One region of the Streptomyces sp. NPDC051218 genome, then DNA from elsewhere that is predicted to be linked to it. Evidence: riboswitches for the same ligand, from Rfam matches in the RefSeq annotation. Region 1 holds a riboswitch; each other region holds the start of a gene.
The links. Region 1 has a riboswitch for cobalamin ahead of metE (5-methyltetrahydropteroyltriglutamate--homocysteine S-methyltransferase). Riboswitches for the same ligand answer to the same signal wherever they lie in the genome.
Positions count from the first base shown of each region.

Region 2: linked by a shared signal. The riboswitch ahead of ACIBCK_RS05745 (ABC transporter substrate-binding protein) and the one ahead of metE (5-methyltetrahydropteroyltriglutamate--homocysteine S-methyltransferase) in region 1 are both predicted to bind cobalamin.
Region 3: linked by a shared signal. The riboswitch ahead of ACIBCK_RS00330 (cobalamin biosynthesis protein) and the one ahead of metE (5-methyltetrahydropteroyltriglutamate--homocysteine S-methyltransferase) in region 1 are both predicted to bind cobalamin.

Region 1 is NZ_JBITEU010000008.1:263,334-268,730, forward strand. It holds gene aceA (isocitrate lyase) at 1-300, shown strand, start outside; gene aceB (malate synthase A) at 451-2,040, shown strand; gene ACIBCK_RS24720 (3-hydroxybutyryl-CoA dehydrogenase) at 2,037-2,906, shown strand; cobalamin riboswitch at 3,079-3,297, shown strand; gene metE (5-methyltetrahydropteroyltriglutamate--homocysteine S-methyltransferase) at 3,457-5,397, shown strand, end outside.
Region 2 is NZ_JBITEU010000001.1:1,269,769-1,275,165, forward strand. It holds gene ACIBCK_RS05740 (FecCD family ABC transporter permease) at 1-699, opposite strand, end outside; gene ACIBCK_RS05745 (ABC transporter substrate-binding protein) at 831-1,781, opposite strand; cobalamin riboswitch at 1,826-1,974, opposite strand; gene ACIBCK_RS05750 (Mov34/MPN/PAD-1 family protein) at 1,964-2,386, opposite strand; gene ACIBCK_RS05755 (amino acid permease) at 2,477-3,952, opposite strand; gene ACIBCK_RS05760 (DUF2017 domain-containing protein) at 4,315-4,911, opposite strand; gene clpS (ATP-dependent Clp protease adapter ClpS) at 4,923-5,237, opposite strand; gene ACIBCK_RS05770 (nicotinate phosphoribosyltransferase) at 5,318-5,397, shown strand, end outside.
Region 3 is NZ_JBITEU010000001.1:59,526-64,922, forward strand. It holds gene ACIBCK_RS00315 (class II aldolase/adducin family protein) at 1-182, opposite strand, end outside; gene ACIBCK_RS00320 (anion permease) at 502-1,776, shown strand; gene ACIBCK_RS00325 (hypothetical protein) at 1,789-2,049, shown strand; cobalamin riboswitch at 2,156-2,298, shown strand; gene ACIBCK_RS00330 (cobalamin biosynthesis protein) at 2,406-3,347, shown strand; gene ACIBCK_RS00335 (cobyric acid synthase) at 3,344-4,852, shown strand; gene cobN (cobaltochelatase subunit CobN) at 4,849-5,397, shown strand, end outside.

The sequences.
Region 1 (5,397 bases):
GCCAAGTTCCAGCGGGAGTTGGGGGCCATGGGTTACCGCTTCCAGTTCATCACCCTGGCCGGCTTCCACTCCCTCAACCACGGCATGTTCGACCTGGCCCGCGGCTACGCCGAGCACGGCATGACCGCCTATGTCGACCTCCAGGAGCGCGAGTTCGCAGCGCAGGCGCAGGGCTTCACCGCCGTGAAGCACCAGCGGGAGGTCGGCACCGGCTACTTCGACCAGGTGTCCACCGCGGTCAACCCGGCCTCCTCCATGACCGCGCTCTCCGGGTCCACGGAGGAAGAGCAGTTCCACTAGGCGCCAGGCACTGCGCTGGATCGCCGCATTGATGTCCGCGGGCCGGTGGGGGCTCGGCGCGCCCGCGGGGCGGAGCCCCACATGTCACGGCCCCGCGCCCCTTCGGGGCGCCCCCCCCCGGCCCGCACCACCCCTGCTGAGGAGACCCGCATGTCCATCTCCGCTCCGACCAGCCGCGCCCGGGTCCTCGGCGTACCGGCCGACCGGCACGACGAGATCCTCACCCCCGAGGCCCTTGAGTTCGTCGGCCGTCTCGTCGACGCCTTCGCCGAACGCCGCCTGGAGATCCTCAAGGAGCGCACGCGGGTGGGCGCTCGGCTCGCCTCCGGCTCCCCGCTCGACTTCTCCGTCGCCACCGCCCGTATCCGGGCCGACACCTGGCAGGTGGCACCACCGGCCCCCGGCCTCACCGACCGGCGCGTGGAGATCACCGGACCTCCCGAGCGCGCGATGACGGTCAACGCCCTCAACTCCGGTGCGCGGGTGTGGATGGCGGACTTCGAGGACGCCACCTCCCCCACCTGGGACAACATCGTCGACGGCCAGCTGAACCTGCTCGACGCGATCGAGCGGCGGATCGACTTCACCACGCCGGATGGCAAGCCGTACCGGCTCGGCGAGCGCCTGGCGACCATCGTCGTCCGCCCGCGCGGCTGGCATCTGACCGAGGAACACCTGGAGTTCGACGGGCGGCCCGCGCCGGCCTCCCTCGTCGACTTCGGGCTCTACTTCTTCCACTGCGCCCAGCGGCAGATCGACGCCGGGCACGGACCGTACTTCTATCTGCCGAAGCTGGAGAGCCGGGACGAGGCGCGGCTGTGGAACGACGTGTTCGTCCTCGCCCAGGACCTCACCGGCATCCCCCGGGGCACGATCCGGGCCACCGTCCTGATCGAGACCATCACGGCCGCCGTCCAGATGGAGGAGATCCTCTACGAGCTCCGCGAGCACAGCTCAGGGCTCAACGCGGGCCGCTGGGACTACCTGTTCAGCCTCATCAAGACCTTCGGGCACCGTACCGACTTCCTGCTGCCGGACCGGGCCAAGGTCACCATGACGGCCCCCTTCATGCGCGCCTACACCGACCTCCTCGTACGCACCTGCCACCAGCGGGGCGCCCACGCGATCGGCGGCATGGCCGCCCACGTGCCCGGCAAGGACCCCGACGCCCATCAGGCAGCCGTGGCCAGGGTCCGGCTCGACAAGGAACGCGAGGCCGAGGACGGCTTCGACGGCTCCTGGGTCGCCCATCCCGCCCTTGTCCCCGTCTGCCGCGAGGTGTTCGACGGAGTGCTCGGCTCCCGCCCGCACCAGATCGACCGGACCCGCGACGACGTCGAGGTGACGGCGGCCCGGCTGCTGTCCGTGCGCCGCGTCAGCGCACCGCCCACGGCGGAGGGCGTACGTACCGACATCGCGGTGGCTTTGCGCTACTTCGCCGCCTGGCTGCACGGGCAGGGAGCCGTCGCGCTGTACGGCCTGATGGAGGACGCGGCCACGGCCGAGATCGCCCGGGTGCAGATCTGGCAGTGGCTGCGCCACCGGGTCGTGGATCGCGCGACGGTCCTCGGCCTGGTGGATGACGAGCTCGCCGCCCTGGGCGCGGAGTACCCGTGGGCCCCACTCGACGAAGTCCGTGGAGTCTTCGAACGGACAGCGCTGGCCCGGGAGTTGCCCGCCTTCTTCACCACGGACGCCTACAGCCGTCACCTCGTGCGCCACCCGGAGGGGCGGTCATGAGCACATCCATCCGCCGGGTCGGTGTGGTGGGCGGGGGCCGGATGGGGGCCGGGATCGCCGAGGTGTGTGCCCGTGCCGGGCTGGACACCGTGATCTGCGAGGCCGACTCCCTCGCCGCTCGCGCCGCCGGCGAACGGGTCGCCGTATCACTCGAACGCGCCGTCCAGCGAGGCAACTTGGACCGCATCGGCGCCGAGGACGCACTGGCCCGCATGGTCTTCACCGGCAGCCTCGACGACCTGGCCGACCGCCAGCTCGTCGTCGAGGCGGTCGTCGAGGACACCGCGGCGAAGACGGAGATCTTCGCCGCCCTGGACAAGGTCGTCGAGGACCCCGGCGCGATCCTCGCCACCAACACCTCCTCCATCCCGGTCATGCGTCTGGGCATGGCGACCCGGCGCGCCGACCGCGTTCTCGGGCTGCACTTCTTCAACCCCGCACCCGTCCTTCCCCTGGTCGAGGTCGTCTCCTCGCTGCACACGGCCGCCGAAACCGTCGCCGCCGTCGAGGAGTTCGCCACGAACACGCTGGGCAAGACGGTGGTGCGGTCCAAGGACAGGGCGGGCTTCGTCGTCAACGCGCTGCTCGTGCCCTACCTTCTCTCCGCGATCCGCATGACGGAGTCCGGCTTCGCGACGGCCACCGATGTGGACGCGGGCATGGAGCTCGGCTGCGCGCACCCGATGGGCCCGCTGAAGCTCGCGGACCTGATCGGCCTCGACACGGTCGCCTCCATCGCGGCGTCTCTCTACGAAGAGTTCAAGGAACCCCTGTACGCGCCGCCGCCGCTGCTCCTGCGCATGGTCGAAGCGGGGCTGCTCGGCCGCAAGAGCGGGCGCGGGTTCCACCTGTACGACCGGGGCTGAGGGGCCCGGGTCCGCCGCCGGGCCGAGGGGCCCGCGGCTGCTGTGTGCGGGGCGCGGAACGGAGTGGTGATCTGTTCCGCGCCCTTCGCGTGCGCCCCCGCCCCTCGGGTCCGTGTCTCACCTCACGGTCCGCAATGTGATCAGTGGCGCCCAAGAACCCCGACGACCCTCTAGCCTGATCCGTGCAGCTGGTTCGCCCTGTCCGCCAGACAGACGCGTCGCAAGAGGGAACCCGGTGGGAATCCGGGACTGCCCCGCAGCGGTGAGTGGGAACGACCGCCGTCATACGCACTGGATCCGAGCGCGGATCCGGGAAGCGACGGCCAGTAGGAATCTGCCTCGGCAGGTGCGCCCGCGAGTCCGAAGACCTGCCCGTTGCCCGCATGTGATCCCTCACGTGCGGCATCCCGGTGACCTCGTGGGCGGGTCGGCGTAGATCAGGTGGAGCACCGCGCCGGTGGCGCGCGTTCGGTCCGCCCGGTCCGTCATCCCTTCGCGTCCGTGTCCCGTCCCCGGGATTCTCAGGAGTCATCTCGCGAAGGAGATTTCCGTGACAGCGAAGTCCGCAGCCGCGGCAGCACGGGCCACCGTGTACGGCTACCCCCGCCAGGGCCCCGACCGTGAACTGAAGAAGGCCGTCGAGGGCTATTGGAAGGGCCGCGTCACCGCCGACGCCCTCCGGGAGACCGCGGCGCAGCTGCGCAGGTCCACCTGGCAGCGCCTGGCCGACGCCGGCATCCACGAAGTGCCCACCGGCGACTTCTCGTACTACGACCATGTCCTGGACACCAGCGTCATGGTCGGTGCCGTGCCACAGCGGCACCGCGAGGCCGTCGACACCAACACGCTCGACGGCTACTTCGCGATGGCCCGCGGCACCCAGGACGTGGCGCCCCTTGAGATGACCAAGTGGTTCGACACCAACTACCACTACCTCGTGCCGGAGCTGGGTCCCGACACCGTCTTCGCCGCCGACTCCGCCAAGCAGGTCGCCGAGCTCAAGGAGGCCGTCGCGCTCGGCCTCGCCGCCCGTCCCGTCCTCGTCGGCCCGGTGAGCTATCTGCTGCTCGCCAAGCCCGCGCCCGGCGTGGCCGCCGACTTCGAGCCGCTGACGCTCCTTGACCGCCTGCTGCCCGTGTACGCCGAGGTCCTCGCCGACCTGCGTGCGGCCGGCGCCGAGTGGGTGCAGCTCGACGAGCCCGCCCTGGTCCAGGACCGCACCCCGGCGGAGCTCAACGCCGCCGCCCGTGCCTACCGCGACCTCGGCGCCCTCCCCGACCGCCCGAAGCTCCTCGTCGCCTCCTACTTCGGCAGGCTTGGCGAGGCACTGCCCGTGCTGGCCAAGGCTCCGGTCGACGGCCTCGCCCTGGACTTCACGGAGACCGCCGCCGACCAGCTCGCGGACCTCGCCGCCGTCGGCGGGCTGCCCGGCAAGCGCCTGGTCGCCGGTGTCGTCAACGGCCGCAACATCTGGATCAACGACCTGGAGAAGTCCCTCTCCACGCTGGGCACGCTCCTGGGCCTCGCCGACCGGGTGGACGTCTCCGCGTCCTGCTCCCTGCTGCACGTCCCGCTGGACTCCACCGCCGAGCGTGACATCGACCCGCAGATCGCACGCTGGCTCGCCTTCGCCCATCAGAAGACCGCCGAGATCGCCACGCTTGCCCGCGGCCTGGCCCAGGGCACGGGCACCATCGCGGCCGAACTGGCCGCCAACCGCGCCGACATGGCGTCCCGCTCCGGCTCGGCCCTCACCCACGACCCGGCCGTACGTTCACGCGTCGACTCCGTCACGGCGGCCGACGCCCGCCGCGCGCACGCCTATCCCGAGCGTGCGGCGGCTCAGCGGACCCATCTCGGTCTGCCGCTCCTTCCCACGACCACCATCGGCTCGTTCCCGCAGACCACCGAACTGCGCACCGCGCGCGCCGACTTGCGGGCCGGCCGCATCGACACGGCGGGCTACGAGGAGCGCATCAAGAACGAGATCCGCGAGGTCGTCGCCTACCAGGAGAAGACGGGCATCGACGTCCTGGTGCACGGTGAACCCGAACGCAACGACATGGTGCAGTACTTCGCCGAACAGCTCACCGGCTACCTCGCCACGCAGCACGGCTGGGTCCAGTCGTACGGGACCCGTTATGTGCGCCCGCCGGTCCTCGCGGGTGACATCTCACGCCCCGAACCGATGACGGTGCGCTGGACGTCGTACGCCAACTCGCTCACCGGGCGCCCCGTCAAGGGCATGCTCACCGGCCCTGTCACCATGCTCGCCTGGTCCTTCGTCCGGGACGACCAGCCCTTGGGCGACACGGCACGCCAGGTCGCCCTGGCCCTGCGGGACGAGGTGAACGACCTGGAGGCGGCGGGCACTTCCGTCATCCAGGTGGACGAGCCCGCGCTGCGCGAGACGCTGCCGTTGCGCGCCGCCGAGCACGCCGCGTACCTGAACTGGGCCACGGAATCCTTCCGGCTCACCACCAGCGGCGTC
Region 2 (5,397 bases), on a different contig from region 1:
CGCAGTGCCCACGATCAGCGCGGCGCCGGGCAGCGCGAGCATGTCCCAGCGGGCGCTGCCGAGGCCGCCGAGGGTCCAGTACAGGACTTCCTTCAGGTGGTCGGCGCTGTCGGACGTGATCAGGATCAGGCTGGTCAGGGCGGACAGGATGTACGAGACGGCCACCCCGGCCAGGATCAGGCGGCCGGTGGCGAAGCTGCCGCCGGACCTCGCCAGGGTGTAGACGACGAGCAGCGAGAGCAGGGCGCCGGCGAAGGCCGCGGCCGGGATCGTGACGGTGGTGGCCAGGCCCGCGCCCAGGCCGAGGACGCTGCCGAGGACGATGACGGCGACGGCTCCGGCGGATGCGCCGGAGGAGACGCCTAGGAGGAACGGGTCGGCCAGGGGGTTCCTCACGAGAGCCTGGAGGACGGTGCCGATGACTGCGAGCCCGGCGCCGACGGCTGCGCCGAGCAGGACCCTGGGCAGCCGCACGTCCAGCACGATGGTGCGGAACGGGGAAGGTTCCGCACCTCCCGTCAGGATCTCCAGGACGTCGGCGGTGGGGATGCGGACGGAGCCCAGGGCCAGGCCCGCTACGACCGCTGCCGCGAGGGCTGCGCAGAGCGCCGCGATGACTGTCGCGTAGCCCACTCGTCTGCGGGTTCGTGTGGCCCTGGCGGGGCTTTCCCCAATCCCGCCCCTTCCCGGCTGTGACATTTGCGGCCCTGCCGCGTGGGGGGCTCCGCCCCGGACCCCGGACTGGTTGCCGTCCATCACCGGCTCCGCCGAGTTCGTCCTCAAACGCCGGACGGGCTGAAATGCCCGGCGGACGGGCTGGATTCTGCCCTTCACAGCTGATCCGCCAGCTTCCCCACCGCCGCCGGGGCCCGTACCCCCACCACCGTGTCCGACAGCGGCAGTACCGCGAAGCGCTTGTGCTTGATGGCGGGGACGTCCGCCAGGACCGGGTCGTCGAGGAGGCGCTTCTTCTTCTGGGCGACCGTCGTGCCGCCGTAGTCGAGGATCACGATCACCTCGGGCTTGCGGTCGACCACCGACTCCCAGGACGCGTCGCCAAAGGACTTGTCCAGGTCGGCGAAGACGTTGCGGCCGCCCGCACGTTCGATGATGTCGTTGCCGATGCCACGGCCGCCCGCCGTGAACGCCGTCTTGTCGCCGCTGTCATAGACGAAGACGGGGACGGGCTTCGACTTCGCCTCCGTCTGCGCCAGTTCGCGCTTCGCCGCGGCCACCCACTTCTCCGCCCGCGCCCGCACCCCGAACGTGCTGCCGACCTCGCGGACCTCCCTGTAGACGTCGTCCATCGAGACGGGCTTCTTGGCGCAGCCCTCTACGTTCAGGCGGCTCTCCACGCCGGACTTCGCCAGGGCCCCGCGGCTGCGGCCCTCGCCCGCGAGGAAGGCGGACGCGTAGCCGCCGTAGACGAAGTCGGGGTTCGCGGCCAGGAGTTTCTCGTACGAGGGGTACTCCTTGGCGAGGACGGGGGTGTCCGCGTAGGCCTTCGCGTACTTCGGCAGGACCTTGTCGTCCAGGTACGCCGTGCCCGCGATGCGGTCCTTGAGGCCCAGCTCCAGCATCACTTCCGTGACGTGCTGGTTCATCGTGACGGCGCGCTTCGGCGGTGCTTCGTACGTCGTCTTCACACCGCAGTTCGTGACCGTGTACGGGAAGCCTGGGGCCTTGGACTCCGGCTTCGAGCCGGTGCCGTCGGAGGACGAGCACGCGGCGAGCGGGGCCAGCAGGGCCGCGGCAAGCAGCAGACGTATGGGGCGGGACATGGCTGAGCTGCCTCCTCCAGGGGATTTCCGCGTCCCCTGCGTCGTGGGAGAAGAAGGCGGCAGGTCAGTTCCTGACTGCCCCACCCGCGAAGGGTGGGGTCACAGTGGCGGGACCGTGCCGGATTCGCACCGGCTTCCTGGGTCCTGCCGCCTCAAAGGTGAAGCTCAGTATGCCTGGAGGATCAGTACGCCTGGACGACCTTCACCTCTTCCTCGGTGACCTCGCCGTCCACGATCCGGTAGGAGCGGAACTGGAAGTCGCCCGCGTCGTCGGTGTCGGCCGTGGAGACCAGGACGTAGTGGGCGCCCGGCTCGTTGGCGTACGTGATGTCGGTGCGCGAGGGGTAGGCCTCGGTCGCCGTGTGCGAGTGGTAGACGATCACCGGCTCCTCGTCGCGGTCGTCCATCTCGCGGTAGAGCTTGAGGAGGTCGCCCGAGTCGAACTCGTAGAACGTGGGCGAACGCGCCGCGTTCAGCATCGGGATGAAGCGCTCGGGGCGGCCGGTTCCCTCCGGGCCCGCGACCACACCGCAGGCCTCGTCGGGGTGGTCCTTGCGCGCGTGCGCGACGATCTGGTCGTGGAGGGCCTGGGTCAGGGTCAGCATGGCAGCCAGGATAAGCAGAAGGGCCGGACCGTACCGAAGAGTGGTACGGACCGGCCCACATGCTGGGATCGAGCGGGGATGACCTGGCGGTCAGGACTTGATCGCGTCCTGCTTGTCGGCCTCGCCGCCACCCGTCGACTGCGTGTCGTTGCGCTTCTGCATGACCAGGTAGCCGACGCCGAGGATCAGCGCCCACACCGGAGCGGCGTAGAGCGAGATCCGCGCGTCCTTGTCGATGCCCATCATGACGATGACCATCGCGATGAAGGCGAGCGCGAACCAGCTCGTGTACGGAGCTCCCGGCGCACGGAAGGTGGACATCGGCAGCTCGCCGCGGTCGGCCTTGCGGCGGTACTTGATCTGACAGATCAGGATCATGATCCAGGCCCACATGCCGGAGATGGTCGCGAAGGAGACGACGTAGTTGAACGCCTCGCCCGGCCACTGGTAGTTGATCCAGACGCCGACCAGCATCAGGGACGCGGAGAAGGTGGTGCCGACCAGCGGAAGGCCGTTCTTCGTCAGCTTGGTGAAGAACTTCGGGCCCTGGCCGTTGAGCGCGAGGTCGCGCAGCATGCGGCCGGTGGAGTACATGCCCGAGTTGCAGGAGGACAGCGCGGCCGTCAGGACGACGAAGTTGACGATCGCGGCCCCGATGCCGAGGCCCATCTCCTGGAAGGCCGCCACGAACGGCGAGACGCCCGGCTGGAACGACGTCCACGGCACGACCGAGAGGATCATGACGAGCGCACCGACGTAGAAGACGGCGATGCGCCACGGCACGGTGTTGATGGCCTTGGGCAGGACGGTCTTCGGGTCCTTGGACTCGCCCGCGGTGACGCCGACCAGCTCGACGGCGAGGAAGGCGAACATCACGATCTGCAGCGTCATCAGCGTGGAGCCGATGCCGTTCGGGAAGAAGCCGCCCTGGTCCCACAGGTGGGAGACGGACGCGGTGTCCCCGGCGTCGGAGAAGCCGATGGTGAGGATGCCGGCGCAGATGAGGATCATGCCGATGATCGCGGTGACCTTGACCATCGAGAACCAGAACTCGAGCTCACCGAAGAGCTTCACGGAGATCAGGTTGGCGCCGTACAGGATGACCGTGAAGATCAGCGCGTAGGCCCATTGTGGAATGGCGTCGTGTGTCCAGTACTGCATGTACTGGGCCGCTGCCGTGACTTCCGTGATGCCGGTGACGACCCAGAAGAGCCAGTACGTCCAGCCGGTCACGTACCCGAAGAACGGGCCGATGAATTCACGCGCGTACTCCGAGAAGGAGCCCGACACGGCGCGGTACATGAGCAGCTCGCCCAGGGCCCGCATGATGAAGAAGATGACGAGGCCGGCGATGGCGTACGCCAGGATGAGGCTCGGACCGGCCTTGTGAATGGCCTTGCCCGCGCCGAGGAACAGGCCGGTGCCGATGGCACCGCCGATCGCGATCATCTGGATCTGCCGGGCGCCGAGCCCGCGCTGATAACCCTCGCCTGACGTGCCGGACGAACCGCCCGTTCCGCCGGCCTCATTGCCGTCGTGATGCTCTTCGACCTGCACTGAGGTCATGGTGACGCCTTTCTCCACGCTGATCCGTGCCCGCAGTCGCGTTGATGGCCACGGATCAGGTCCTGATCCCCCCGGATATGGATGGAGTGCTACCGGCGGTCTGCCGGCCCGAGCGCCATCGGTGACATGGGTGGCGTCACCGAGTGGTCGTGAAGATTTATCACGGCCGCAACAGTGATCGGTCGTGGCACGTGTGGCTCACACCACGAGAAGAACCGGACAAAATTCCCTTGACGCCTCAAAATCGGGCATTGAAGTGACGCGATCGTTATCCGGATTTGAGCGTCCGATGAGCGAACGCAGCGTAATCGCTGCTGCTTACACCGACTTTGCGGGCGACCGTGGCCGCTTCCGTGTGACTTCTAACCGATGAGGGTGGCGACCAGCGTCTCCTGCAGACCGCCGAGCCAGAGATAGGCCATCACCATCGGCTTGCGGGCGTCGGAGTCCGGCAGCTGGTAGAGCAGGTCCGTGTCCTCCTCGTCGGTCACCTCGAGGCGGGCGCCGATCGCGAGGCGGAGGTCGTTGAGCGCGCCGAGCCAGTGCCGCGACTCGTCGGCGGACAGCTTCAGGACGGCGCCGCCCTCACCCTTCGACGTCAGCGCGTCCAGGGAGCGGATCACCACCAGGGCGTCCTCGCGCTTCTTGGCCCGCAGGTCGTTCTCGGTGAAGCGCCTGAACTCCGAGGAGTAGGCCCGCAGTTCGTTCTCGTCGGCCTTCTCACTGCCGGGCCCGCCATAGGCGTCCGGAAGGAGTCGCTGGAGGACCGGGTCGGTGGGCGGCTCGCTGGGGCCTTCCGCGAACAGCTCCGCGAGCGGATCGTCGGGGGCGTCCTCGGCCGGGCCCGGACCGATCAGCTCCAGGAGCTGCACGGCAAGGGACCGGATGATCGAGATCTCGACCTCGTCGAGCGCGACGGCCGCGCCGCCCCCGGGGATGGGTTCGAATTGTCCTGGCATCAGATGCGTCGCTACTTCCGGTCCTGCTGGAGGGTGGCCCACAGACCGTATCCGTGCATGGCCTGTACGTCGCGCTCCATCTCCTCACGGGAGCCGGTGGAGACGACCGCGCGACCCTTGTGATGCACGTCCATCATCAGCTTCGTGGCCTTCTCCTTCGAGTACCCGAAGTAGGACTGGAACACATAGGTCACGTAACTCATCAAATTGACCGGGTCGTTGTGGACGAGCGTGATCCAGGGGACGTCGGGCTCCGGGACGGCGAAGGTCTCTTCGTCGGATTCCGGGCGGGTGATCTCTGCGGGAGCCGTACTCACTTGTCCCATGCTGCCACCCGCGAGGGGCCCTCGCACAAATGGACCCGGGAAATCGTCAGAGTGACGAGATGCGGGGTAGCATCCTTCGTATGAACACAGCGGACCTTGGGCTGCCGGTGGATGTTCCGTCGACCGCGCTCTTCACGGATCACTACGAGCTCACGATGCT
Region 3 (5,397 bases), on a different contig from region 1:
CCCAGCCGGTCGTAGGGGACCCCGCTGGGGGTGACCAGGATCGTGCCGCCGAGGCGCACCGAGACATTGCCCGACGTGCCGACCACCAGGCCGTCCGCCACCGTTCTGCGGGCCGCCGCCACCAGTTCGTCCCACGCCCGCTCCATCGCGCCCCGCCGGCCTTCGTCCCGCTGCTCCGTCATGCCGTGATCCTGCCAGGCGGCTCGCGATCCACCGGCGCGGTCGGCCGGGCGGCTCGGGTGATCAGAATCTCTTCGGCGGCTCGCCGAGCCGCCCCGAGGGGTGTGCACGGGGATGGTGAGGCACCCTGGGAAGCCGGGATTCCGGGCCTCCCGCCCGGCCTCCCGCCGCCGCTCCGGTCGATCACCGGCACGGCACAAGCGGAACCGGAGCGAAGGCGCCCCGAATTGAGTCACCGCACGGCCCGGCCCAGTTCACTTTCCGTTCACCAAGGTTGCCTACGTTCCAATTGCCACTGACGTCCAACAGAAGCCTGGGTAAATGGAACACATCACGCTTCTCCTCGGGATCGTGATCGTTACCGCTCTCGTGTTCGACTTCACGAACGGTTTCCACGACACAGCCAACGCGATGGCTACCACCATCTCGACTGGCGCTCTCAAGCCCAAGACGGCGGTGGCCATGTCCGCCGTGCTGAATCTCGTCGGCGCTTTCCTCTCCGTCGAAGTCGCCAAGACGATCTCTGGCGGCATCGTCAACGAGGACGGACTGAAGACAGAGGTGATCTTCGCGGCCCTGGTCGGCGCGATCCTCTGGAATCTGCTGACCTGGCTGGTGGGCCTGCCCTCCAGTTCCTCCCACGCACTCTTCGGTGGCCTCATCGGCGCCGCGGTCATGTCGATGGGCTGGTCGTCGATCAACGGCGGCACCGTCGTCACCAAGATCCTGATCCCGGCCCTGGCCGCGCCTCTCGTGGCGGGTCTCGCCGCGCTGGTGGCCACGCGCCTGACGTACCGGATCGGCCGCAACACCGACACCAAGGCCACGGCCAAGGGTTACCGCGCCGGACAGATCGCCTCCGCGGGCCTCGTCTCGCTGGCCCACGGCACGAACGACGCGCAGAAGACCATGGGCATCATCACGCTCGCCCTGGTCACCGGCGGCGTCCTGAACCCGGGCGCCAACCCCCCGATGTGGGTCATCGTCTCGGCCGGTGTCGCCATCGCGCTCGGCACCTACCTCGGCGGCTGGCGCATCATCCGCACCATGGGCAAGGGCCTCACCGACCTCCAGCCGCAGCAGGGCTTCGCCGCCCAGACCAGCGCCGCGACAGTCATCCTGGCCTCCTCGCACATCGGTTTCTCGCTCTCCACCACGCAGTCCTGCTCCGGCGCCGTCATGGGCGCGGGCCTCGGCCGCAAGGGCGGCGTGGTCCGCTGGTCCACGGCGACCCGCATGTTCGTCGCCTGGGGTCTGACCCTGCCGGCCGCCGGTCTGGTCGGCGCGGGGGCCGAGTTCCTCACCAAGCAGGGCCCTTGGGGCATCGCGGCCACCGCCGCGCTCCTCATCGGCGGCTCCGCCGTCATCTGGGTGCTGTCCCGGCGCAACGCCGTCGACCACACGAACGTCGCCGACGACGAGATCGGCGGCTCCTCCGCCGCCGAGCCCGTGGGCGTCGTGACCAACGCGATGGCCGCCGTCACACCGCCCCCCACCGGGTCGGCCGTGGCCAGCGCGGACATCGACTTCGTCAAGGCCACCATCGCGGCCCCGACCAGCACCGTGGCGGACCCCGCCCGGCCCGCCACGGTGTAAGGAAGAGTCAGCATGGACATCGACTGGGCAGCTCTCGGCTCCGTCTTCGGAGTCAGCCTCGCGGTGACGGTGGCCCTGGTGGGCCTGTTCACCCTCGGCATCGTCGGCCTCTCCAAGCGCGAGGCGGCCACGTCCGGCGCCGCCACCGCGGGAGCCTCCGCGGGTGCGTCCACGGCGGGCGGCACCGCCGCCGCGGCACGCACGGGCGCGTATGTGTGCTTCGCGCTCTGCGCGGCGGCCGTGGCGTACGGGATCTATCTGATCGTCGCCTGACGACCGGGCTTCAAGGTGGGGTGCGGGACGCTTCTGCGTCCCGCACCCCACCTTCGTATGTGGGCCTCCGCACACTCTCCCGTCGCAGGTCAACGGCGAGTTGACGGGCCTTCGCGGGCCGTGGTGGACTGCCGGAGCCAATACGGCAGCAGGAGAGGAAGCCGGTGCGAATCCGGCGCGGTCCCGCCACTGTCATCGAGGAGCTGACTCCTCGGAAGCCAGGAACTCTCGCCGCCGATCACGTCGAACCAGGGCGCGGACACCCTGAGTGAGGACATTCGCCATGCGCGGCCGCCCGTTGCCGGACCAGTTCCCGAGCGTGAGCTCTCCTCTCGGCACGACGACCGGCTGAAGCCATGCGTGCCGATCGCGACTTCGCGTACGGCGCCGCCGCCGGCCTCCTCGGTGATCTGTTCCTCGGCGATCCCCGCCGCGGGCATCCGGTCGCCGCGTTCGGGCGGGCCGCGAGCGCTGTCGAGCGACTGCTCTGGCGTGACCACCGCGGGTGGGGCGCCCTGCACACCGTGGTGTGCGCCGGAGGCGCGACCGGCGCCGCCGTCCTGGCCTCTTCTCTTGTACGTGACGCGCGCGCCGCGTCCGTCGCGCTGACCGCCGCGACCACTTGGGCCGTGGTCGGCGGCACCTCGCTGGGGCGTGAGGCGCGGGCCATCGGCGGGGCGCTCGCCGCCGGGGACATCGAGGTGGCGCGGGAGCGGCTGCCGCATCTGTGCGGCCGCGATCCGCAGGCGCTCGACGCCGACGGCATCGCGCGGGCCGTGGTCGAGTCCGTCGCCGAGAACACGTCCGACGCCGTGGTCGGGGCCTTGGTGTGGGGGGCCCTTGGCGGGGTCCCCGGCCTGGTCGGCTTCCGGGCCGTCAACACGCTCGACGCCATGGTCGGGCACAAGTCCGTGAAGTACCGGCGCTACGGGTGGGCCTCCGCCCGCCTCGACGACGTACTGGGGTGGCCGGGCGCCCGGCTCACCGCGGTGCTCGCGGCTGCCGCCGGGGACGCGCCGCGCGGCGCGGTGCGGGCCTGGCGTGACGATGCCGCCAAGCATCCGAGCCCCAACGCGGGGCCCGTCGAGGCCGCCTTCGCCGGGGCGTTGGGCGTACGGCTCGGGGGGACTCTCTCGTACGCGGGGCGGGTAGAGCACCGGCCTGTCCTGAACGGGGACGGGCGGGGCGTCGAAGTCACCGACATCGAGCGGGCCGTGAAGCTGTCGCGGCGGGTCGGGCTGCTCGCCCTCGGCGTCGCGGCGGCCGTGAGCACGCTACGGAAAGGCAGGGCCTCATGAGTGGTGGGCTGCTCGTCGCAGGAACCACGTCCGACGCGGGCAAGAGCGTCGTCACCGCCGGTATCTGCCGGTGGCTGGCGCGCAAGGGGGTCTCCGTCGCGCCCTTCAAGGCGCAGAACATGTCCCTCAACTCCTTTGTCACGCGCGAAGGCGCCGAGATCGGGCGGGCCCAGGCCATGCAGGCGCAGGCCGCCCGGGTCGAGCCGACCGCGCTGATGAATCCGGTCCTTCTCAAGCCGGGCAGCGACCGCAGCAGCCAGGTCGTCCTGATGGGCAAGCCGGTCGGCGAGATGAGCGCGCGCGGCTACCACGGTGGGCGGCAGGAAGCGTTGTTGTCGACCGTCGTGGGATGCCTCGAGGAACTTCGGGGCAGCTATGACGCCGTGATCTGCGAAGGTGCGGGCAGCCCCGCGGAGATCAATCTGCGGCGTACGGACATCGTGAACATGGGGATCGCGCGGGCCGCCCGCTTCCCCGTGGTCGTGGTGGGAGACATCGACCGCGGGGGCGTCTTCGCCTCCTTCTTCGGGACGACGGCGCTGCTGAGCGCCGAGGACCAGGAGCTGGTCGCCGGGTATCTCGTCAACAAGTTCCGGGGCGATGTCTCGCTGCTCGAACCGGGGCTCGACATGCTTCATGAGCTGACCGGGCGGCGCACGTTCGGTGTGCTGCCGTTCCAGCACGGCCTCGGCATCGACGAGGAGGACGGGCTCCGGGTCTCCCTGCGGGGTGCCGTGCGGGAGTCCGTGGTCGCTCCCCCGGTCGGTGAGGACGTGCTGCGGGTCGCCGTCTGTGCCGTACCGCTGATGTCGAACTTCACGGACGTGGACGCGCTGGCCGCCGAACCCGGCGTCGTCGTGCGGTTCGTGGACCGGGCGGAAGAGCTGGTCGACGCCGATCTCGTGATCGTGCCGGGGACGCGCGGCACGGTCCGTGCCCTGGAGTGGCTGCGCGAGCGCGGCCTCGCCGCCGCCATCGCGCGTCGCGCCGCCGAGGGGCGTCCCGTGCTCGGGATCTGCGGCGGCTTCCAGGTGCTCGGCGAGCACATCGAGGACGACGTCGAGTCGCGGGCGGGAGCCGTGGACGGGCTCGGCCTGCTGCCCGTACGCGTGCGGTTCGCGCGCGAGAAGACCCTCGCCAGACCGGTCGGCGAGGCGCTCGGCGAACCCGTCGAGGGGTACGAGATCCATCACGGCGTCGCTCAAGTCCTGGGCGGCGAGCCGTTCTTGGAAGGGTGCCGTGTCGGCGAGGTGTGGGGCACGCACTGGCACGGCTCCCTGGAGTCGGACGCGTTCCGGCGCCGCTTCCTCACCGAGGTCGCCCACGCCGCCGGGCGCCGCTTCGTGCCCGCGCCCGACACCAGCTTCGGCGCACTGCGCGAGGAGCAGCTCGATCTGCTCGGCGACCTGATCGAAGAACACGCGGACACGGACGCGCTGCTCAGCCTGATCGAGACCGGCGCACCCGCCGGTCTCCCCTTCATCGCACCGGGGGCACCCTCATGACCGTCCTGCTTCTGTCCACCGCCGACACGGATCTCCTTGCCGCCCGTGCCTCCGGCGCCCCCTACCGCATCGGCAACCCCACCCGGGTCGACGCGCAGACCGAGCTGCCCGCGCTGGTCGAGGGCGCGGACATCGCCGTCGTACGCCTGCTCGGCGGCAAGCGGGCGTGGGAGGACGGGCTTGCGGGGCTGAAGGCCGCCGGGATCCCGACGGTGCTGCTAGGCGGCGAGGCCGTGCCGGACGCGGAGTTGATGGCGGAGTCGACCGTGCACGCGGGGTCCGTGGCGGAGGCCCTGCGGTATCTCGTCGAGGGCGGCACGGAGAATCTGCGCGAGCTGGCGCGCTTCCTCAAGGAGGACGTGCTGGCGGCGGGACACGCGCGCTCCGGTGACGCCCACGAGCGGCAGAGCGCCGAGCCGCGGAAGATGCCCGAGTACGGGGTGCACGGTTCGCGCGCGTACGTCAAGGGCCGGCCGTCGGTCGGCGTGCTCTTCTACCGCGCGCACCAGCTCTCCGGGAACACCGGCTTCGTCGACACGCTGTGC